3 regions of the Streptomyces sp. NPDC058671 genome follow, and region 2 is predicted to be linked to each of the others. Evidence: predicted binding sites of a transcription regulator. Region 2 holds the regulator's gene; each other region holds the start of a gene.
The links. Region 2 encodes HrcA, which represses chaperone genes, less so after heat shock. Its sites were predicted from a motif close to TTNGCACTCNGNNNNNCNGAGTGCNAA; they were not measured.
Positions count from the first base shown of each region.

Region 1 (7,597 bases), on a different contig from region 2:
ACGATCTCCTGGCCCTCCGGTGTGCTCTGGCCCCAGCGCCACGCGCCGCCGACCCTCAGGTCGATGTCGACGACCGACGTGGTCAGCGCGGACACGCCGTACCACGCGCGCACGTGCTCGGGACGGGTCCACGCCTCCCAGAGCAGGCCCGGCGGGGCGTCGAAGGTCCGGGTGATGACCAGCTCGCGGTCGGCCGGCGTCGTCAGCAGGGTGACCATCGTGGTCTCCCTTCACGAGAGGGGCCATTCCAGGATCACCCCGGCACCGAGGTAAGGCGAGCCCCGCGCAACACCGCAGTCCCCGCACGACGCCGAGGTCCCGTACGACGCCCCGGTCCCGTACGGCCCCGAAGTCCCGTACAGCCGGGGTCCTGGACAACGCCCGAGGGCGGCACCCCCTGGGGGTGCCGCCCTCGTTCTGATCTTCGCTTCCTCGCGTCAGCTCGCGCGTTCAGCGATGAACCACCGATCCCGGAGGATCAGAAGTCCATGTCACCGCCCGGCATGCCGCCGCCGGCCGGCGCGGACGCCTTCTCCGGCTTGTCGGCGATGACGGCCTCGGTGGTGAGGAACAGCGCGGCGATCGACGCGGCGTTCTGCAGCGCGGAGCGCGTGACCTTCGCCGGGTCGATGATGCCCTCGGCGATGAGGTCGACGTACTCGTTGGTCGCGGCGTTCAGGCCGTGGCCGACGGGCAGGTTGCGGACCTTCTCCGCCACGACGCCGCCCTCGAGGCCGGCGTTGATCGCGATCTGCTTCAGCGGGGCCTCGAGGGCCAGCTTCACGATGTTCGCGCCCGTGGCCTCGTCACCCGTGAGGTCCGCCTCGAGCTTCTCGAAGACCGAGGAGGCCTGGAGCAGGGCCACGCCACCGCCGGCGACGATGCCCTCCTCGACGGCCGCCTTCGCGTTGCGAACGGCGTCCTCGATGCGGTGCTTGCGCTCCTTGAGCTCGACCTCGGTCGCGGCGCCGGCCTTGATGACGGCCACGCCGCCGGCCAGCTTCGCGAGGCGCTCCTGGAGCTTCTCGCGGTCGTAGTCCGAGTCGCTGTTCTCGATCTCGGCGCGGATCTGGTTCACGCGACCGGCGACCTGCTCGCTGTCACCGGCACCGTCGACGATGGTGGTCTCGTCCTTGGTGATGACGACCTTGCGGGCGCGGCCCAGCAGGTCGAGGCCCGCGTTCTCCAGCTTCAGGCCGACCTCCTCGGAGATGACCGTGCCGCCGGTGAGGATGGCGATGTCGTTCAGCATGGCCTTGCGACGGTCGCCGAAGCCCGGGGCCTTGACCGCGACGGACTTGAAGGTGCCGCGGATCTTGTTGACGACCAGGGTCGACAGGGCCTCGCCCTCGACGTCCTCGGCGATGATCAGCAGGGGCTTGCCCGACTGCATGACCTTCTCCAGGAGCGGGAGCAGGTCCTTCACGGAGGAGATCTTGGAGTTGACGATGAGGAGGTACGGGTCGTCGAGGGACGACTCCATGCGCTCCATGTCGGTGGCGAAGTACGCCGAGATGTAGCCCTTGTCGAAGCGCATGCCCTCGGTGAGCTCGAGCTCGAGCCCGAAGGTCTGCGACTCCTCGACGGTGATGACGCCTTCCTTGCCGACCTTGTCCATCGCCTCGGCGATGAGCTCGCCGATCTGGGTGTCGGCGGCGGAGATGGAGGCCGTCGAAGCGATCTGCTCCTTGGTCTCGACATCCTTCGCCTGCTCGAGGAGGGCGCCGGAGACGGCCTCGACGGCCTTCTCGATGCCGCGCTTGAGGGCCATGGGGTTGGCACCGGCGGCGACGTTGCGGAGGCCCTCGCGGACGAGCGCCTGGGCGAGAACGGTGGCGGTGGTCGTACCGTCGCCGGCGACGTCGTCCGTCTTCTTGGCGACTTCCTTGACCAGCTCGGCGCCGATCTTCTCGTACGGGTCCTCGAGCTCGATCTCCTTGGCGATGGAGACACCGTCGTTGGTGATCGTGGGGGCGCCCCACTTCTTCTCGAGGACGACGTTGCGACCCTTGGGGCCGAGGGTGACCTTGACGGCGTCAGCGAGCTGGTTCATGCCGCGCTCGAGACCGCGCCGGGCCTCCTCGTCGAACGCGATGATCTTGGCCATGTGAAGTGGTCCTCCCGGACATGGGGTGGATAACGCTCCAGGACCGCGCCGACGCCCGCGACGGACGGCCTCCGCAACTCCGCGTGGTTCCTTGCCCCACCCGGCCGGCGACCTCGTCATGCCCGATCCTCGTAGCACTCTCACCTGCCGAGTGCTAACGCCAATGATTAGCACTCGACCTAGGAGAGTGCAAGCCGTTCCGAAGGAACGCCGACGAGGGGTGGCGGTCGGGTGACGGGCGGGTGCGGGCGCCTCTCGACGGTCGGGACGCGGACCGGCCGGTGGCGGAACACGTCGAGGGGCCCGCATCCCCAGGGATGCGGGCCCCTCGACGGCGTTGCGTCGGTGGCCGATCGCGCCGCGCTCAGACGGCGAGCTTGACCATGTCCGCCTGCGGACCCTTCTGGCCCTGCGAGATCTCGAACTCGACCCGCTGTCCCTCTTCGAGGCTGCGGTAACCATCCATCTGGATCGCGCTGTAGTGGACGAAAACATCCGCACCACCGTCGACCGCGATGAAGCCGTAGCCCTTCTCCGCGTTGAACCACTTGACGGTGCCCTGAGCCATGCCTAACTCCCCTATTACTGGCCCTTGCGCGGGACCCGCACTTCGCGGACCCGGGTCAGACCCTGCGCCGGAACGCGTCGACCGCGGCTGAATGTATCTGCCCAACTGCCCTCTGCAACAGGTCAATCGAGCGAGAATTCTGGGCGTCACGGAAAGGTGAATCGGGGAGAATTCCTGGAATTACGGGGCAAGTCGGGCCCGGCAAAGTACGCAGAAGGTACACAAGGCGCACACACTTTGGCTGCTTCTCGACGGGCGGGGCGCATTCACATATGCACCCGGCATGAGCAGCGGAGGGGACTTCCCCAACTCTACCCCGCTCAACCATGCAGAATTGCCCCCTCCGCTTTATGGCGCGGAAGGGGCAATTCGAGATCTTCGACGAAGAGAGGACAACGGGTACGGCTCAGCCTCCGGCGACGGCCGGGATGATCGAGACGCCCGCACCCGCCGGGGTCGCCGTCTCCAGGCCCTGCTCGAAGCGCACGTCGTCGTCGTTCACGTAGACGTTCACGAAGCGGCGCAGCTTGCCCTGGTCGTCGAGGACGCGGGCGGCGATGCCCGTGTGGTTCTTCTCCAGGTCCTCGATCACCTCGGCGAGGGTCGCGCCCTCGGCCTGGACCTCGGACTGCCCGCCCGTGTAGGTGCGGAGGATGGTGGGGATGCGGACGTTCACGGCCATGTCTTCGTAACCTTTCAGAGCGCCAGGCCGGCGTCGCGGAACGCGTCCAGGCTCGGGCGGATGGTGACGGTCGCCTGAGAGGTGTCGGCCACCGCGTCCAGGGTCTTGAGTCCGTCGCCGGTGTTGAGGACGACGGTGGTGAGGTTCGGGTCGATCAGCCCGTTCTCGACGAGCTTCCTCGCGACGCCGACGGTCACGCCGCCCGCGGTCTCGGCGAAGATGCCCTCGGTCTGCGCGAGCAGCTTGATCGCGTCGACGACCTGCTCGTCGTTCACGTCCTCCACGGCGCCGCCGGTGCGGCGGGCGATGTCGAGGACGTACGGGCCGTCGGCCGGGTTGCCGATGGCGAGCGACTTGGCGATCGTGTTCGGCTTCTGCGGGCGGACGACGTCGTGGCCGGCCTTGAAGGCGACGGAGACCGGGGAGCAGCCCTCGGCCTGGGCGCCGAAGATCTTGTACGGCTTGTCCTTGACGAGGCCCAGCTTGATGAGCTCCTGGAGACCCTTGTCGATCTTGGTGAGCTGCGAGCCGGAGGCGATCGGGATGACGAGCTGGTCGGGGATGACCCAGCCGAGCTGCTCGCAGATCTCGTACGCCAGCGTCTTGGAGCCCTCGCCGTAGTACGGGCGGAGGTTGACGTTCACGAAGCCCCAGCCCTCGCCGAGCGGGTCGCCGATGAGCTCCGAGCAGAAGCGGTTGACGTCGTCGTAGTTGCCCTCGATGGCGACGAGGTCACCGCCGTAGACACCGGCCATGACGACCTTGCCCTGCTCCAGGTCGTGCGGGATGAACACGCAGGAGCGGAAGCCGGCACGGGCGGCGGCGGCGCCGACGGCGCCGGCCAGGTTGCCGGTGGAGGAGCAGGACAGGGTGGTGAAGCCGAAGGCGCGGGCGGCCTCGATGGCCTGGGCGACGACCCGGTCCTTGAAGGAGTGGGTCGGGTTGCCGGAGTCGTCCTTGACGAAGAGCTTGCCGGGGGCGACGCCGATCTCGCGGGCGAGGTTGTCCGCCTGGACGAGCTTGGTCCAGCCCGGGTTCAGGTTCGGCTTGTCGGCGACGTCGGCGGGGACGGGCAGCAGGGGGGCGTACCGCCAGATGTTGGCGGGGCCGGCCTCGATCTGCTTGCGCAGCGCCTCGGGGTCACCGGTGGGGAGGTCGTACGCCACTTCGAGAGGTCCGAAACAGAGTTCGCAGGCGAAGATCGGGCCGAGCGCGAACACTTCACCGCATTCGCGACAGGAAAGCCCGGACGCGGGACCGAGGTCGACGGTGGTGGCGGGGGTGACGGTCTGTACAGCCATGGAGGCGAGGCCCTTTCTCCTCATCTTTCCCATGACGAATTTTTCGCCATGAGACGGATTTGGCACCTTCCCTAGTCAGGGACCTCGCTGGAGTACGAGCTGCTGACTGGAGGGTTGCCGGGGCTTCAACGGGCCGTTTCCCTCTGCCCCTCTGGATGAGCGGTATTCGGTTGTGTGACGCGGGCGGCACCCCGACATGCATCGGGCGTCCGCGTTGTTCAAGACTGTAACCGAAGGCATGGACGGTCGAGATGGTCGTCCGAACCGCGAGATGGAGATCACGTGCTGGATGAGGTGGAGCGCTGGCTGGACCGGCGGTCCTGGTCCGTGGCCGATCGACCGCTGGAGCGGGTTCTCGCCGCCAAGCGCGGGACGAAGGTCAGCGTGGTGCTGCCCGCGCTGAACGAGGAGGCGACGGTCGGGGACATCGTCACCGTGATCCGGCGCGAGCTGATGGGCGGGGCGGCGCCGCTCGTCGACGAGCTGGTGGTGATCGACTCGGGGTCCACGGACCGTACGGCGGAGGTGGCGGCCGAGGCCGGGGCGCGGGTGGTCGCGCGGGACGCGATCCTCCCCCGGATACCGGCGGTGCCGGGCAAGGGCGAGGTCCTGTGGCGGTCACTGATGGTGACCAGTGGGGACGTCGTCTGTTTCGTGGACGCGGACCTGCGGGACTTCTCCGCGGACTTCGTGACGGGGATCGTGGGCCCGCTGCTCACCGACCCGGACGTGGACCTCGTGAAGGCGATGTACGACCGCCCGTTCAACGACACCCCTGGTCAGGGCGGTCGCGTCACGGAGCTGGTGGCACGCCCGCTGCTCAACCTGCACTGGCCGCAGCTGGCCGGTTTCGTGCAGCCGCTGGGCGGGGAGTACGCGGCCCGCCGTTCGCTGCTCGAACGGCTGCCGTTCCCGGTCGGTTACGGAGTGGAGCTGGCGCTGCTGGTCGACGCGCTGCACACGGTGGGCCTGGACGCGCTCGCACAGGTGGACGTGGGGGTCCGCAAGCACCGCCACCAGGACGGGCTGGCGCTCGGCCGGATGGCGGCGGCGATCTACCGGACGGCGCAGCTGCGGCTTTCGCGGGGACATCTGGTGCGGCCGTGGCTGACCCAGTTCGAGCGGGGTGAGTCGGGGTTCACGCCGCGGACGTACGCGGTGGACACGGAGGAGCGGCCGCCGATGGCCGAGATCGTGGAGTACGCGCGCCGCCGCGTGGCGTAACGCCCCATGATGATGTGTTTTGCCTACATTGCCCTTTTATGCGCTTCAGACAACATCACCTGGGAAAGGTACTCGCGGCCGTCGCACTGATGACGGGCTCGCTCGCGCTCACCGCCGCCGGACCGGTCGCGGCCGACGTGGTCGAGCCCTTCGGCAAGCGGTACGACGCGTCGCTGTACGGCGACTTCGCCACGATCGGCGACACGGTGACGGCCGCCAGGACCGGCACCACCGGCGGAGGCACCGGCGCCGGCGGCGGTTACGGCTCCAGCACCGGCCGCGTCGTGCTACCGGCGGGCGCCGAGGTGGCGTACGCCCGGCTGTTCTGGGGCGGGAACGACGGCACGTACACGGGGCCGAGCGGCGCGCGCCTGGGCCGCTGCGACCTCTCGGGCGCGGACGCCGTCCGCTCGCCCGGCGACCCCGCGACGACCGCCCCCGTGCTCAAGGTCGGCGCGGGTCCCGCGACCCCCGTCTCCCTCGACAGCATGGTCACCGACCCGGCCGGCGTCGAGGGCCCGCACTACTACACGGGCGAGTCCGACGTGACCGCCGCCTTCAAGGGCGTCACGGGCACGGACACGCGGATCGCGGTCGGCAACGTCTGGGCCCCCACGGGCAAGGGCTGCGTGGCGGGCTGGTCCCTGACGGTCGTCCACCGGTTCCCGGGGCCGGACCCGGTCCACGCCCCCGAGCGGCGGAAGGTCTACGTCTACGGCGGGCACGTCCTCCAGCGCTCGACCTCCCCCTCGACCACGATCACCGTCGACGGCTTCGAGCGGGGGCCCGGCCCGGTACGGGCGAGCGTGACGGCGTACGGGGACGGCTGGAGCGCCTCGGACGCCCTGTTCCTCGTCGACGGCAGGAACCTCCGGGAGAGCCGCACCGGCACGGTCCGCGACCTCCTCGTCGCTGAGGACGTGGGCGCGGTCCCGCCGGGCGCGACCTCGGCCGACCTGACCTTCTCCACGAGCGGCGACACGTACGTGCCCGCGGCGCTCGCCTTCTCCGTACCGGTGCCGACCCCGACCCCGACGCCGACGCGGGTGCCTGACCGCCCGGCGAAGACCGAGGACCCGGCGGCCAGGGACGGGAAGCCGATGAAGACGGGGCCGCCCGCCACGCGAAAGCCGACGAACGCCACGCCGACGAACGCCACGCCGACCCCGACACCCACCCCGACCCCCACTCCGACCCCGGTGGACGCCACTCCCACCCCCGCTCCCCCGGCGACGTCGGATCCGGCCCTTCCGCCTCCCCCGGCCCCCGGGCCGGGCGGTCACAGCGGCGCGATGGCCGAGACCGGCGGCGACGGCGAGCGGCTCTGGCTGCTCGGGGCGCTCGCCCTGGCGCTCGCGGCGACGGGCCTGGTGGCGAAGGCGGCGATGCGAGGCCGACGCGACTAGGGCCAGGCATCCCGCCTCCCGGGCCCCTTCCCCACCACCGGAGGGACTCGCGACCACCCTCCGTGGCCGGAACCCCCCCGTCTCGTATACGTACGTTTGAGCGTTTACGGGACGGGCTAGGTTCGCCACATGGCTTCTGTGCTCGTGGCATCCAACCGTGGACCCGTCTCGTACGTGCTCGACGAGGACGGTTCGCTCGACACCCGGAGGGGTGGCGGCGGTCTCGTCTCCGGGCTGAGCGCCATCTCCTCGCAGGACAGCGTGTGGGTGTGCGCGGCGCTCGGCGCGGGTGACCGGGAGGCGGTCCGG
Region 1 covers NZ_JBHXSA010000003.1:303,957-311,553, forward strand. The annotation lists gene ACFWV2_RS05785 (SRPBCC domain-containing protein) at 1-218, opposite strand, end outside; gene groL (chaperonin GroEL) at 479-2,107, opposite strand; gene ACFWV2_RS05795 (cold-shock protein) at 2,472-2,675, opposite strand; gene ACFWV2_RS05800 (MoaD/ThiS family protein) at 3,082-3,357, opposite strand; gene thrC (threonine synthase) at 3,372-4,682, opposite strand; SAM riboswitch class I at 4,676-4,820, opposite strand; gene ACFWV2_RS05810 (glucosyl-3-phosphoglycerate synthase) at 4,941-5,882, shown strand; gene ACFWV2_RS05815 (hypothetical protein) at 5,921-7,288, shown strand; gene ACFWV2_RS05820 (trehalose-6-phosphate synthase) at 7,418-7,597, shown strand, end outside.
Region 1: a site for HrcA is predicted at 2,275-2,301, ahead of groL (chaperonin GroEL). Genes of this name have one in related genera too.

Region 2 (7,597 bases):
CGTGCAGCGGGATCGACTGGCCGGACTGGGTGCCCGGCCGGATGTCGATCTCCTCGACGCCGTCGAGGGTCTGCAGCGGCACCTTGGTACCGAGCGCGCCCGCGGTCATCGGGATCGTGACCGTGCAGTGCAGGTCGTCGCCGCGCCGCTGGAAGGTGTCGTGCGGGGTCTCGTGGATCTCCACGTACAGGTCGCCGGCGGGGCCGCCGCCGGGGCCGACCTCGCCCTCGCCCGCGAGCTGGATCCGGGTGCCGTTGTCGACACCGGCCGGGATCTTGACCGTGAGCGTCCGACGGGACCGCACCCGGCCGTCGCCCGCGCACTCCGGGCACGGCGTCGGCACGACCGTGCCGAAGCCCTGGCACTGGGGGCAGGGCCGGGAGGTCATGACCTGGCCCAGGAAGGACCGGGTGACCTGGGACACCTCGCCGCGACCGCGGCACATGTCGCAGGTCTGCGCGGAGGTGCCGGGCGCGGCACCCTCGCCCGAGCAGGTCGTGCAGACGACCGCCGTGTCGACCTGGATGTCCTTGGTGGTGCCGAAGGCGGCCTCGTTGAGGTCGATCTCCAGCCGGATCATGGCGTCCTGGCCGCGGCGGGTCCGCGAGCGCGGGCCGCGCTGCGACGCCGTACCGAAGAAGGCGTCCATGATGTCGGAGAAGTTGCCGAAGCCACCCGCCCCGAAGCCGCCCGCGCCGCCTCCGCCCGAGGCCGAGAGGGGGTCGCCGCCCAGGTCGTAGACCTGCTTCTTCTGCGGGTCCGAGAGGACCTCGTAGGCGGCGTTGATCTCCTTGAAGCGTTCCTGCGTCTTGGGATCGGGATTGACGTCCGGGTGCAGCTCGCGGGCGAGCCTCCGGAACGCCTTCTTGATCTCGTCCTGGGAAGCGTCGCGGCGCACGCCGAGTACGGCGTAGTAGTCCGTGGCCACTTACGACTCCGCCAGGATCTGTCCGACGTAACGTGCCACTGCGCGTACCGCTCCCATCGTTCCGGGGTAGTCCATGCGGGTCGGTCCGACCACGCCGAGTTTGGCGACTGCCTCGCCGCCCGAACCGTAGCCGACCGAGACGACGGACGTGGAGCTCAGCCCCTCGTGGGCGTTCTCGTGCCCGATGCGTACGGTCATGCCCGATTCCTTGGCCTCGCCGAGCAGCTTGAGGAGCACGACCTGCTCCTCCAGAGCCTCAAGGACGGGCCTGATCATCAGGGGGAAGTCGTGTCCGAAGCGGGTGAGATTGGCGGTGCCGCCGATCATCAGCCGCTCCTCGTGCTCCTCGACCAGGGATTCGAGGAGGGTCGCGAGCACGGTCGAGACCGTGGCGCGGTCCTCGACCTCCTCGAAGGACTCGGGGAGGTCCTGCACCAGCTGCGGCACGTCGGCGAACCGCCGGCCGACGACCCGGCTGTTGAGCCGGGCCCGCAGATCGGCGAGTGAGGACTCGCCGAAGGGCGCGGGGCAGTCGATGAGACGCTGCTCGACGCGGCCGGTGTCCGTGATGAGCACCAGCATCAGGCGGGCGGGGGCCAGCGAGAGCAGCTCCACGTGCCGGACGGTCGAACGGGTCAGCGAGGGGTACTGGACGACGGCGACCTGACGGGTCAGCTGCGCGAGCAGCCGGACCGTGCGGCCGACGACGTCGTCCAGGTCCACCGCGCCGTCGAGGAAGTTGTGGATGGCCCGGCGCTCCGGCGTCGACAGCGGCTTGACGCCGGCGAGCCGGTCGACGAAGAGCCGGTAGCCCTTGTCGGTCGGGATCCGGCCGGCGCTGGTGTGGGGCTGGGCGATGAAGCCCTCCTCCTCCAGCACGGCCATGTCGTTGCGCACGGTGGCGGGCGAGACGCCGAGCTTGTGGCGCTCGGTGAGCGCCTTGGAGCCGACGGGCTCCTCCGTCCCCACGTAGTCCTGGACGATGGCGCGCAGGACCTCGAGCCTGCGTTCGCTGAGCATCGTGGCGCACCTCCAGCTGTCGACGTCGTTACGGTTGCTCCGCTTTTGGCACTCACCCTGTTCGAGTGCCAGCGATTCCCCGGCCAGTGTACGGCGGCGGGCGTCGCTCCTGGCAAGGCGGCGGGGCCCCACCGGCTAGCGTCGCCGTATGGACGTGGATTGGGAAGCGTACGGGTGGGAGCGGCTCGCGGACGGGGTGGGCCGGCGGCGGCTGCCTGGATGGGACGCCACGGTCGGACTGGTACTGGGCGAACGGGCGGTGCTGCTGTACGACACGGGCTCCTCGCTCGCGGAGGGCGCCGAGCTGCGGACGCAGATCGCTGAGCTGACGAACGACCGGAGAGTGACGCACATCGCACTGAGCCACCCCCATTTCGACCATGTGCTGGGCACCGCGGCCTTCTCGGGCGCGGAGGTCTTCGGCGCGGTCGGCTCCGACGCGCTGCTCGGCGGGGCAAGGGCTCAGGAGGCGCTGCGCGGTGACGCGGTACGGCACGGGCTCGACCCGGCGGCGGCCGCGGAGGCCGTGGACGTGCTGGTGGCGCCGCGGCACGTGGTCTCCGGCGAGTGGACGCTGGACCTGGGGGGCCGGCAGGTCCTCCTGGCGAACGTCGGCCCCGGCCACACGGGCCACGACCTGGTGCTCCTGGTGCCGGGCGGCCCGGAGGTGGTCTTCTGCGGCGACCTGGTGGAGGAGTCCGGCGAGCCGCAGGCGGGCCCGGACGCGATCCCCTCCCGCTGGCCGGACGCCCTGGACCGGCTGCTGCGGCTCGGCGGCGAGGAGGCGGTGTACGTACCGGGGCACGGGGCGCTGGTGGACGCCACGTTCGTGCGGGCCCAGCGCGATGAACTGGCACACCGCTTCCACGTCGCCTAACGTCACCGCAATGCGCAGCTACAACCCGGATCTGACGCCGTCCTGGAAGAAGCCGAAGCCCGTCCCGGAGGTTCCGGCCGAGCGTGACCTCGTCGTCGAGGAGGTCACGACGGGCTTCTGCGGGGCGGTGATCCGCTGCGAGGCGGGCACCGTGACCCTGGAGGACCGCTTCGGCAAGCACCGGGTCTTCCCGATGGACCCGCGCGGTTTCCTCCTGGAGGGCCGGGTGGTGACCCTGGTGCGACCGGTCGCCGCTCCCGCCCGCCCCGCCCGTACGGCTTCGGGCTCGGTCGCCGTACCGGGCGCACGCGCGCGTGTTGCGCGGGCGGGCCGGATCTATGTGGAGGGCCGGCACGACGCCGAGCTCGTGGAGCGGGTCTGGGGCGACGACCTGCGGATCGAGGGCGTGGTCGTGGAGTACCTGGAGGGCGTCGACGACCTGCCGTCGATCGTGGCGGACTTCGCCCCGGCGCCGGACGCGCGCCTGGGGGTCCTGGTGGACCACCTGGTCCCGGGCTCGAAGGAGTCCCGCATCGCGGCCCGGGTGACCTCCCCGGACGTCCTGGTCGTGGGCCACCCGTACATCGACGTCTGGGAGGCGGTGAAGCCCTCCTCCCTGGGCATCCCGGCCTGGCCGACGGTCCCCCGAGGCCAGGACTGGAAGACGGGCGTCTGCCGGGCCCTCGGCTGGCCGCACGACAACACGGGCGCGGCCTGGCAGCACATCCTGTCGAGAGTCACCTCGTACAAGGACCTGGAACCGGAGCTCCTGGGCCGAGTGGAAGAACTGATCGACTTCGTGACGGCGCCGTAGACGACCGCCGCCGGGGGCGCCCCGCGCCCTCGGCGCGGGCGTTCGCCCCGCGCCTGACCTCAGTCCACCAGGTCCCGGACCACCGCGTCGGCGAGCAGCCGGCCCCGCAGGGTCAGCACGGCCCGCCCCTCGCCGTAGGGCCCCGCGTCGAGAAGCCCGTCCGCCAGCGCCCGCGCGGCTGCGGCAAGCCCGGCAGGCCGCAGCAGTGACAACTCGACCCCCTCCCGCAGCCGCAGTTCGAGCAGCACCCGCTCCACCCGCCGGTCCTCGTCCGACAGCAGCTCACGCCCCGCGCCCGGCGACTTCCCGCCGGCCAGCGCCGCCGCGTACGCGCCCGGGTGCTTCACGTTCCACCAGCGCACCCCGCCCACGTGGCTGTGCGCGCCGGGGCCCGCGCCCCACCAGTCCGCGCCCCGCCAGTACAACTCGTTGTGGAGGCAGCGCCCGGCCTCGGAGGTGGCCCAGTTGGACACCTCGTACCACTCGAATCCGGCCTCGGCGAGAACGGAGTCCGCGATCAGGTACCGGTCGGCGTGCACGTCGTCGTCGGTCATCGGCACCTCGCCGCGCCGGATCCGGCGGGCGAGCTGCGTCCCCTCCTCGACGATCAGGGCGTACGCGCTGACGTGGTCCGGGCCGGCGCCGATCGCCGCGTCGAGCGAGGCCCGCCAGTCGTCGTCGGACTCCCCCGGCGTGCCGTAGATCAGATCCAGGTTCACGTGCTCGAACCCGGCGGCCCGTGCCTCGGCGACGCACGCCTCGGGGCGCCCGGGCGTGTGCGTCCGGTCGAGGATCCTCAGGACGTGCTGCCGGGCGCTCTGCATCCCGAAGGAGATGCGGTTGAAGCCGCCTTCCCGCAGTTCCGCGAGGTACGCGGGGGTCACGGACTCCGGATTCGCCTCGGTCGTCACCTCGGCGTCGTCCGCGAGCCCGAACTCGTCGCGGACGGCTCCCAGCATCCGTACGAGATCACCGGCGGCGAGCAGCGTCGGCGTGCCCCCGCCGACGAACACGGTCCGCACCGGCCGGGGGTCGTCGCCGAGTACCTTCCGGGCGAGCCGGATCTCCTCGGCGACCTGGTCGGCGTAGTTGTCCCGGGAGGCGAGCACGCCCCCGGTGCCGCGCAGCTCGCTCGCCGTGTACGTGTTGAAGTCGCAGTAGCCGCACCGCGTGGCGCAGTACGGCACGTGCAGGTAGAACCCGAGGGGCCGCTCGGCCGCCCCTTCCAGGGCGTGCGCGGGCAGCGCCCCGGTCTCGGGCACGGTCTCACCATCGGGCAGTACGGAAGGCATGAGCCCCATTGTCCCGTACTGCCCGAGGTGGACGTCCGGCCTGTGGACGACGGCCGGGGGAAAAGCGCCGTGCGCGGCGGTCAGGACTCCCGGGAGCCCGCGTACATCTCCTCGATGAGGTCCTTGTACTCGCGCTCCACCACCGGCCGCTTCAGCTTCAGCGACGGGGTCAGCTCGCCGTGCTCGATGTCGAGGTCCCGGGGCAGCAGCCGGAACTTCTTGATCGTCTGCCAGCGCTGGAGGCCCTCGTTGAGGCGGTCGACGTAGCCCTGGATCATGGCCACCGTCTGCGGGGCGGCGACGACCTCGGCGTACGACCTGCCCGCGAGGTCGTGATCGGCGGCCCAGCCGAGGAGGGTGGGCTCGTCGAGGGCGATCAGCGCGGTGCAGAAGTTCCGGTCGGCGCCGTGGACGAGGATGTTGGAAACGAACGGGCAGACGGCCTTGAACTGGCCCTCGACCTCGGCCGGCGCGATGTACTTGCCGCCGGAGGTCTTGATCAGGTCCTTCTTGCGGTCGGTGATCCGGAGGTAGCCGTCGGCGGACAGCTCGCCGATGTCACCGGTGTGGAACCAGCCGTCGGACTCCAGGACCTCGGCCGTCTTCTCGGGCAGGCCGTGGTAGCCCTCCATGATGCCGGGGCCGCGCAGCAGGATCTCGCCGTCGTCGGCGATGCGGACCTCGGTGCCGGGGAGCGGCTTGCCGACGGTGCCGGTGCGGTAGGCCTCGCCCGGGTTGACGAAGGAGGCGGCGGAGGACTCGGTGAGCCCGTAGCCCTCCAGGATGTGGATGCCGGCGCCGGCGAAGAAGTAACCGATCTCGGGGGCGAGCGCGGCGGATCCGGAGATGCACGCGCGCAGGTTGCCGCCGAAGGCGTCACGGATCTTGGAGTAGACGAGGGCGTCGGCGATCTTGTGCTTGGCGGTGAGGCCGAAGGGCACGGAGGCGGTCCCGGTGCGGCGGAAGTTGTCCTGGCCGGCCTTGGCGTAGTCGCGGGAGACGCCGGCCGCCCACTGGAAGATCTTGTACTTGGCTCCACCGGCGGCGCGGGCCTTCGCGGCGACGCCGTTGTAGACCTTCTCGAAGATGCGGGGCACGGCGGCCATGTAGGTGGGCTGGACCACGGGCAGGTTCTCGATGATCTTGTCGACGCGGCCGTCGACGGCCGTGACATGTCCGACCTCGATCTGGCCGGAGGTGAGGACCTTGCCGAAGACGTGCGCGAGCGGCAGCCACAGGTACTGGACGTCGTCCTGCGTGACGAGACCGGTGGCGGCGATGGCCTTCGCCATGTACGACCAGTTGTCGTGCGGAAGACGCACGCCCTTCGGGCGGCCCGTGGTGCCGGAGGTGTAGATGAGGGTCGCGAGCTGGGTGGGGGTGATCGCCGCGACCCGCTCCTTGACGGCCTCCGGGTGCTTCTCCAGGTACGCCCGGCCGCGCGCCTCGAGCTCGGCCAGGGAGAGGACCCACTGGCCGTCGCTCTCCACGCCCGTGGCGTCGATGACGATCACGTGGTGGAGGTTCGGCAGGTCGGCGCGGCGCTCCACGGCCTTGGCGAGCTGCGCCGCGTCCTCGGCGATGAGGACCTTCGACTCGGAGTCGGAGAGGATGAACGCCGACTCCTCGGCGTTGGTCTGCGGGTAGACCGTGGTGGTCGCGGCGCCCGCGCACATCACGCCGAGGTCGGCGAGGATCCACTCGACGCGGGTGGAGGAGGCGAGGGCGACCCGCTCCTCGGACTGCACGCCGAGGTCGACGAGGCCGGCGGCGATCGCGTAGACCCGCTCGGCGGCCTGACCCCAGCTGAGCGACTTCCAGTCGTCCGGGCCGGAGGCGGCGGGCACCGGATAGCGGTAGGCCTCCGCGTCCGGAGTCCGCTCGACGCGCTCAAGGAAGAGGGTCGCCACGGAGGGCGGCCGGTTCTCGATCTGGGTCTGTGTGTCGCTCACGACGTCCTCCGGGCGGCGGCGGTGCCTGCTGGTGGTTCGTAACTAACTGGCGAGTAACCTTCGAGCCGGGATCAGAGTAAGGCGCCGAGGACCGGCGCGTAAGGGTCTACAGGGCGTCGCTTCATAACGAACGGGCCCACGCGCATCCGCACGTAGGCCCGTTCATTGCACAGGACAGGTACTTTCGGCTCCCCCGCAGCCCCGGCCCGCTTTCCCTCTTCGTCCGACGCCCTCCGGCTACTTCTTCTTGCTGGAGGACTCGTCGCTCGACAGCACGGCGATGAAGGCCTCCTGGGGCACCTCCACCGAACCGACCATCTTCATGCGCTTCTTGCCTTCCTTCTGCTTCTCGAGCAGCTTCCGCTTACGGGAGATGTCACCGCCGTAGCACTTGGCGAGGACGTCCTTGCGGATGGCGCGGATCGTCTCGCGGGCGATGACCCGGGAGCCGATCGCGGCCTGGATCGGCACCTCGAAGGCCTGCCTCGGGATGAGCTCGCGCAGCTTCGCGACGAGCCGCACACCGTAGGCGTACGCGGCGTCCTTATGGGTGACGGCGGAGAACGCGTCGACCTTGTCGCCGTGCAGCAGGATGTCGACCTTGACGAGGCTGGAGGCCTGCTCGCCGGTGGGCTCGTAGTCCAGGGAGGCGTACCCCCGCGTCTTGGACTTCAGCTGGTCGAAGAAGTCGAAGACGATCTCCGCGAGGGGCAG
Region 2 covers NZ_JBHXSA010000031.1:67,387-74,983, reverse strand. The annotation lists gene dnaJ (molecular chaperone DnaJ) at 1-928, opposite strand, end outside; gene hrcA (heat-inducible transcriptional repressor HrcA) at 929-1,948, opposite strand; gene ACFWV2_RS29710 (MBL fold metallo-hydrolase) at 2,097-2,825, shown strand; gene ACFWV2_RS29705 (DUF3097 domain-containing protein) at 2,836-3,639, shown strand; gene hemW (radical SAM family heme chaperone HemW) at 3,699-4,931, opposite strand; gene ACFWV2_RS29695 (long-chain fatty acid--CoA ligase) at 5,012-6,883, opposite strand; gene lepA (translation elongation factor 4) at 7,121-7,597, opposite strand, start outside.

Region 3 (7,597 bases), on a different contig from region 2:
TTATTTTGGTGGCCTGGTTATTTTTTTTATAAGATCCGGGCGGGGCGCGGGGGCGGGTTTGTACCGCTATATCACGTCCACCCGGCGGCCGGGGGCCCCCGCGCGGGGGGCACCGGGCCTCGGTGATCAGCTACGAGCCTCGGTGATCAGCGATCACCGGTCGGCGTCAGTGCGAGTGGCCGTGACCGTGACCGTGGCCGTGGTCCGCCGGCTCCTCTTCCTTCTTCTCCACCACGAGGGTCTCGGTGGTGAGGAGGAGGGAGGCGATCGAGGCGGCGTTCTCCAGGGCGGAGCGCGTCACCTTCACCGGGTCGATGACGCCGGCCTTGACCAGGTCGCCGTACTCGCCGGTCGCGGCGTTGAAGCCCTGGCCCTTGTCGAGCTCCGCCACCTTCGAGGTGATGACGTAGCCCTCGAGGCCGGCGTTCTCGGCGATCCAGCGCAGCGGCTCGACGGCGGCGCGGCGGACGACCGCGACACCCGTGGCCTCGTCGCCGGTCTTGCCGAGGTTGCCCTCGAGGACCTTGACGGCGTGGACGAGCGCGGAGCCACCACCGGAGACGATGCCCTCCTCGACCGCGGCGCGGGTCGCGGAGATGGCGTCCTCCAGACGGTGCTTCTTCTCCTTCAGCTCCACCTCGGTGGCGGCGCCGACCTTGATCACGCACACGCCGCCGGCCAGCTTCGCGAGGCGCTCCTGCAGCTTCTCGCGGTCCCAGTCGGAGTCCGTGGACTCGATCTCGGCCTTGATCTGGTTGACGCGGCCGTGCACGTCCTCCGACTTGCCGCCACCGTCGACGATGACGGTGTCGTCCTTGGTGATGGTCACGCGGCGGGCGGTGCCGAGCACGTCGAGACCGGCCTGGTCGAGCTTGAGGCCGACCTCCTCGGCGATGACGGTGGCACCGGTGAGGGTGGCCATGTCGCCGAGCATCGCCTTGCGGCGGTCGCCGAAGCCGGGGGCCTTGACGGCCACGGCGTTGAAGGTGCCACGGATCTTGTTCACGACCAGGGTCGACAGGGCCTCGCCCTCGACGTCCTCGGCGATGATCAGGAGCGGCTTGCTGGCGCCGGCCTGGATGACCTTCTCCAGGATGGGCAGCAGGTCCTGGATCGAGGAGATCTTGCCCTGGTTGATCAGGATGTACGGGTCGTCGAGGACGGCCTCCATACGCTCCTGGTCGGTGACCATGTACGGGGACAGGTAGCCCTTGTCGAAGGCCATGCCCTCGGTGAAGTCGAGCTCCAGGCCGAAGGTGTTGGACTCCTCGACGGTGATGACACCGTCCTTGCCGACCTTGTCCATCGCCTCGGCGATGAGCTCGCCGACCTGCTGGTCCTGCGCGGAGAGCGCGGCGACGGCGGCGATGTCGGACTTGTCCTCGATCGGGCGCGCGGTGGCGAGGAGCTCCTCGGAGACGGCCTTGACGGCGGCGTCGATGCCCTTCTTCAGGGCGGCCGGGGAGGCGCCGGCGGCGACGTTGCGCAGACCCTCGCGGACCAGGGCCTGGGCCAGCACGGTGGCGGTGGTGGTGCCGTCACCCGCGATGTCGTTGGTCTTGGTCGCCACCTCCTTCACCAGCTGGGCGCCGAGGTTCTCGTACGGGTCGTCGAGCTCGACCTCGCGGGCGATCGTGACACCGTCGTTGGTGATGGTGGGGGCGCCGAACTTCTTGTCGATGACGACGTTGCGGCCCTTGGGGCCGATCGTCACCTTCACCGTGTCGGCAAGCTTGTTGACGCCGCGCTCAAGGGCGCGACGGGCGTCCTCGTCGAACTTCAGGATCTTCGCCATGGGAGCGGTTCAGCCCTCTCGGAATAGGGTGGAACGAACCGCGCCCCGGGGCGCCTGGAAGGGGCCTCGGGGCGCAGCTCTGAGCATCTGGTTCAGTGCTCGTACGTCGGTACTTCGGTACTTCGGTGAATTACTTCTCGACGATCGCGAGCACGTCGCGAGCCGAGAGGACGAGGTACTCCTCGCCGTTGTACTTCACCTCGGTGCCGCCGTACTTGCTGTACAGCACGATGTCGCCGGTCTGGACGTCGAGCGGCAGGCGCTCGCCGTTCTCGAAGCGGCCCGGGCCCACGGCAAGGACGACGCCCTCCTGGGGCTTCTCCTTGGCGGTGTCCGGGATGACCAGGCCAGAGGCGGTGGTCTGCTCGGCGTCGAGCGGCTGGACCACGATGCGGTCCTCGAGCGGCTTGATGGCAACCTTGGAGCTGGTGGTCGTCACGATCCGACCTCCCCCTTCGGAGATCACGGGGTTGACTGTCTGAGGTGGCGACCAGGTGGATCCGTCGTCGCGGGTGCCGGACCTGCCCGTCGCTGTGTTGGCACTCTCCGGTGGGGAGTGCCAGAGCCGAGACTATGACCGCGATTAGCACTCGGTCAAGCGGAGTGCCAATGACGCGCGATGTGGCGCTCCGGTCCCGGCAGGAGAACGGCGTCCCGGACCTCAGGGTTCCGCACGCGAGTTCGAGTCCCGGACGCCCGCGGCACCCTGCTCCGCGACCGTCGTCGCGTCCCGCGTCTGCGCCGGTCCCACCCGCTCCGCCGCCTTCCGCCCGAGCCGTTCGAGCGGGTCCACGGCCGAGGCGCACCCGGTGGCGGCGAGGAGCGCGACGGCCAGCACCGCTCCGGCCACCGACCGCCGCGTCCGGGACGGCGCGCGGCTCATACGTAGTCCTCCAGCTTGGCGACCGCGTACCCCTTGGCCGTGATCACGTTCATCACCCGGCGGATCATGTCGGGCATGGTCCCCTTCCAGTCGTCCTTGCCCCGGAAGTGGGTGAGCACGATGTCGCCGGGGTGCAGGTCCCGGTCCCACTCGCGCCACTCCATGTGGTCGGGGAACGCCTCGGACGCCCACAGCGGGACCGCCTTGACGCCGCAGGACCTGGCGGCGCGCAGGGTGTCCTCGTTGTAGTTGCCGTACGGCGGGCGGAAGAGCGGGGGGCGCTTGCCGAATCGTTTCTCGATGACGTCCTGCATGCCGCAGATCTCGCGCTTCTGCTGGCTGTACGACAGCCCCGGCAGGTACCGGTGGTTGAGGGTGTGGTTGTGCAGGGAGACCCCGCCCTCCTGGGACTTCTGCATCCGGGCGAAGTACCCGTAGTCGTCCTTGACGACGTAGTCGCTGATGAAGGCGCTGTAGGGGATCCGGAGTTCGTTCATCATCCGCAGCAGGGCGGGGTCCTTCTCGGCGCCGTCGTCGATCGTCAGGAAGACGATCTTCTGCTTGGTCGGCACGGTGGTGAAGACGGGCGGCAGGCCTTCGCCCGCCGTCTCGAAGCCCTTGCGGGTGGTGATCCGCGGCTTCACGGCGGGCGGGGCGGGCGCGTCGAGCGGGGTCCGGGCGAGGCCCCACTTCCTCGCGGCGACCACCCGGGCGGCGCGCTGCGCGCGGACCTTCTCGACGTACGCCGCGATCGCGCCGGACGCCTTCTGCCCCTGGGCCTGCTGGCCGGCGGCGGGAGCGGGGGCGCCCTTGGCCGGCTCGGTGCCGTCCCCGCAGGCCGTGGCGGCGGAGGCGAGGGCGGCGACGACGAGGGCGGCCCCGAGCACCCGGGACGAACGGCGCACACCTTTTGCCATCATATTTTCCTTTTGTCGTACGAGTCGTATCGCGCCGCATCCTGTCAGCGCGGACGCCCGTTCCCGGCCACGACACCGCCGTACCGCACCCCGCGTCCCCCGGCCGGCCCACACCACCGCAGGGCCCACAATGGGACGGGTGACCGACCTCGCCTCCTTCGCCCCCCTGCTCGGCCCCGAGGGTCAGACCCTCCTCACCGCCCTGCGCGACTACGACCCCGCCCGGGAACTGGCGGTCGCCTCCCGGCTGCGCCGCGACCACTCCGCGGAGCTGGTCACGGCGGCGATCGGGCAGGCACGGCTGCGGCAGCGGGCGGTCGCCAAGTTCGGCGCGGAGGACGCGTACCGGATGTACTTCACCCCGAACGGCGTCGAGCAGTCGACCCGCGCCTCGGTCGGCGCCCACCGGGCGGCCCGGCTGAAGGCGCTCGGCGTCCGCGGCGTCGCCGACCTCTGCTCGGGGATCGGCGGCGACGCGATCGCCCTGGCCCGCGCCGGGATCTCCGTCCTCGCCGTCGACCGCGACCCGCTGACCGCCGAGGCCGCCCGCGCCAACGCCGAGGCGCTCGGCCTCGCGGAGCTGATCGAGGTGCGGTGCGCGGACGTCACCGACATCGACACCGCGCCGTACGACGCGGTCTTCGTCGACCCGGCGCGGCGCGGCGGCCGGGGCCGCGTCTTCGACCCGGAGGCGTACTCCCCGCCCCTGTCCTGGGCGGTCCAGGCGGCCCGCAGGGCCCCGCACGCGGCCCTGAAGGTGGCTCCGGGCATCCCGCACGAGGCGGTGCCCGAGGAGGCCGAGGCCGAGTGGATCTCGGACGGCGGGGACGTCAAGGAGGCGGTCCTCTGGTTCGGTACGGAGCCGGGCGCCCGCCGGGCCACCCTGCTACCCTCGGGCGCGGCCCTCGCCGGCCGGGGCCTGCCCGACCCGGCGGTCCGCCCGGTCGGCCGCTACCTCTACGAGCCGGACGGCGCCGTCATCCGCGCGCACCTGGTCGCCGAGGTGGCGGAGGAGGTGGGAGGCGGCCTGATCGACGCGACGATCGCGTACGTCACGGCGGACGCGCTCGTCCCCACCCCGTACGCCGCCGCCTACGAGATCACCGACGAACTCCCGTTCAACCTGAAGAAGCTGAAGGCCCTGCTGCGGGAACGGGAGGTCGGCACCCTGACGGTGAAGAAGCGCGGCTCCGCGGTGGAGCCCGAGGAGATCCGCCGCAGGGTGAGGCCGAAGGGCCCGAACGCGGCGACGGTCCTGCTCACGCGGGTGGCCGGCGCCCCGACGATGCTGATCGGCCACCCGGCCGCCCGTCGGTGACCCCGGCCGAGCGCCCCCCTACGCGCCCCCGAGCGCCCGCGCCTTCGCCCGCAGCAGCGCCCGCTCGCCCTCGTTGCGGGTGAGGGCCGTGGCCCGCTCGAACTCCGCCCGCGCCTCCGCCTCACGCCCGAGCCGGGCCAGCAGGTCGCCCCGCACGCTCGGCAGCAGGTGATATCCGGCCAGGCCGGGCGCGGCGGAGAGGGCGTCGACGAGCGGGAGGGCCGCCTCGGGGCCCTCGGCCATCGACACGGCGACCGCGCGGTTCAGCTCGACGACCGGGGAGGGAGCGAGGACGCCCAGCCGCCCGTACAGCGCGGCGATGGTCGCCCAGTCGGTCTCGTCGTACGAGGGGGCCCGCGCGTGGCAGGCGGCGATGGCGGCCTGGAGGGCGTACGGCCCGTACGTACGCCCGTCACCGGCCCGCTCCAGGGCGGCGAACCCGCGCAGGACGAGCAGCCGGTTCCAGCGCCGCCGGTCCTGCGCGGCGAGCAGCACCGGCTGGCCGTCGGGTCCGGTCCTGGCCGCCGTCCGGGAGGACTGGAGCTCCAGAAGGGCGGCCAGGCCCTGCGCCTCGCCCTCCCGGGGCGCGAGGGCGGCGAGGGTCCGGGCGAGCCGCAGCGCGTCCTCGCAGAGCCCCGGCCGCAGCAGGTCGTCGCCCGTCGTCGCCGCGTACCCCTCGTTGAAGATCAGGTAGATCACTTCGAGGACGGAACCGAGCCGCGCCGCCCGGTCCTCCCCGTACGGCACCTCGAAGGCGACGCCCGCCTTCGCGAGCGTCCGCTTGGCGCGGGTGATGCGCGCCGCGAGGGTGGCCTCCGGTACGAGGAAGGCGCGGGCGATCTCGTCCGTGCGGAGCCCTCCGACGAGCCGCAGGGTCAGCGCGGCCCTCGCCTCGGCGGAGAGCACCGGATGGCAGGCGGTGAAGATCAGCCGCAGCACGTCGTCGTCGATGTCACCGGGGCCCGGGGGCTCGGGGTCGTACGCCTCCTCGGTGAGCGTCCTGCCCACCTCGGCGAGCTTCCGCGCGTACGTCTCGCGCCGCCGCACGAGGTCGACGGCGCGGTGTTTGGCGGTGGCCGTCAGCCAGGCTCCCGGCCGCTCCGGGACCCCTGTCAGCGGCCACTGCTCCAAGGCGGCGACGAGGGCGTCCTGGGCGATCTCCTCGGCGATGCCGACGTCCCTGACGATGCGCGCCGCCGTGGCGACGATCCGCGCCGACTCCATGCGGAAGACCGTCTCCAGTGTGCTGTCCGGCGTCACGCCTCCCATGACAGCACACCCGGGGTCAGCCCTCCGGCATCTCCTCGACCTCGCGGACCTCCAGGCCGACCTTCCACTGCGGCGGGTGGACGGCCAGGAAGCGCTTCCCCCACTCGACGGCCTCGGCCATGTCCTTGCACTGGAGCATGGCGTAGCCGCCGACGACCTCCTTGGTCTCGGTGAACGGTCCGTCGGTGTACGACAGCTTCCCGTCCGACCAGGTGATCCGGGTGGCCTCGGCGGTAGGCCTGAGCCCGGCCGTGTCCACCATGGCGCCGGCCTTGCCGATCTCCTCGAAGAGCGCGCCCATGCGCTCCTCGAAGCCGGGGTCGGCGCTCTCCATGTCGATGGTGTTCTCCTCGATGCGGACGAGGGACAGGAAGCGGGGCATGACGACTCCTCGGGGGTGCGGTGGCGGGGCCGTTCCCCGCCGTCCACACATACGTCGAACGGGCCGGACCCGCATCGACACCACGCCCGGAGAAATCTCCGGGCGTCCCGGGCAAGGCCCTAGACGTAGTCCTCCAGGCGCGCCACCGTGAAGCCCTGTTCCTGGATGCGGCGCAGCATCGTGGCCGTCATCTCCGTCATCGTGCGGCCCTTGAGCTCGGACGGGCCCCGGAAGTGGGCCAGGATGATGTCGCCGGGGTGGAGCTTCCGGTCGCCGCGCTGGTACTGCATGTTCTTGATCTGCATGGACTCCCGCCACAGCACGATCGCGTCCACGCCGCACTCCGCCGCCGCCGCGCGCGTGGCCTCGTTCCAGTTGCCGTAGGGCGGGCGGAAGAGGCGCGGGGCCGTGCCGAACCGTTTCGTCAGCTTCGTCTGCTGACCGCAGATCTCCCGACGCTGGGCGTCCTGGGACAGGGTGCGCAGGTTCGGGTGGGTCAGGGTGTGGTTGGCGAGCCCGTGGCCCTGGGCGACGAGCGGGGCGAAGTACGCGTAGTCGCCGCGGATGGCCGCGTCCGTGAGGAACATCGTGACCGGGACATCGAGGTCCTTCATCATCGTGACGAACTCGGGGTCCTTCTCCGCCCCGTCGTCGATCGTGATGAAGACGATCTTCTCGGTGGTGGGGATGTCGCTGATGACGGGGACCGGCCCGCCGGGCGGCCGGACGACCGGCTTGGTCGCGGGCGGGGCGGGCGGCGCCGCGAAGGGCTTGAGCCCCCACTTGCGGTACGCGGCCGCCCGGTCAGGGGCGCCGGGCGCCTTGTCCCCGGCACCCGTCCCCGCCGACGGGGCGTCCCCGCGCGCCGACGGCGTCCTCGGAGCGGGTGCGTCGGGGTCCTCCGCCGCGCAGCCGGTCACCAGCAGGGCGACGGCGGTGAGGGCGGCCCACAGCGCGATCTTCTTCTTCACACGTGGTGGGATGCCCGCACCGGTCGAAAGGTTGCCCGGGAATCGACTATTCCACCGATTCG
Region 3 covers NZ_JBHXSA010000003.1:16-7,612, forward strand. The annotation lists gene groL (chaperonin GroEL) at 167-1,795, opposite strand; gene groES (co-chaperone GroES) at 1,926-2,234, opposite strand; gene ACFWV2_RS04300 (hypothetical protein) at 2,457-2,678, opposite strand; gene ACFWV2_RS04305 (polysaccharide deacetylase family protein) at 2,675-3,595, opposite strand; gene ACFWV2_RS04310 (methyltransferase domain-containing protein) at 3,726-4,913, shown strand; gene ACFWV2_RS04315 (RNA polymerase sigma factor) at 4,932-6,182, opposite strand; gene ACFWV2_RS04320 (YciI family protein) at 6,199-6,564, opposite strand; gene ACFWV2_RS04325 (polysaccharide deacetylase family protein) at 6,684-7,535, opposite strand; gene ACFWV2_RS04330 (hypothetical protein) at 7,582-7,597, opposite strand, start outside.
Region 3: a site for HrcA is predicted at 2,379-2,405, ahead of groES (co-chaperone GroES). Genes of this name have one in related genera too.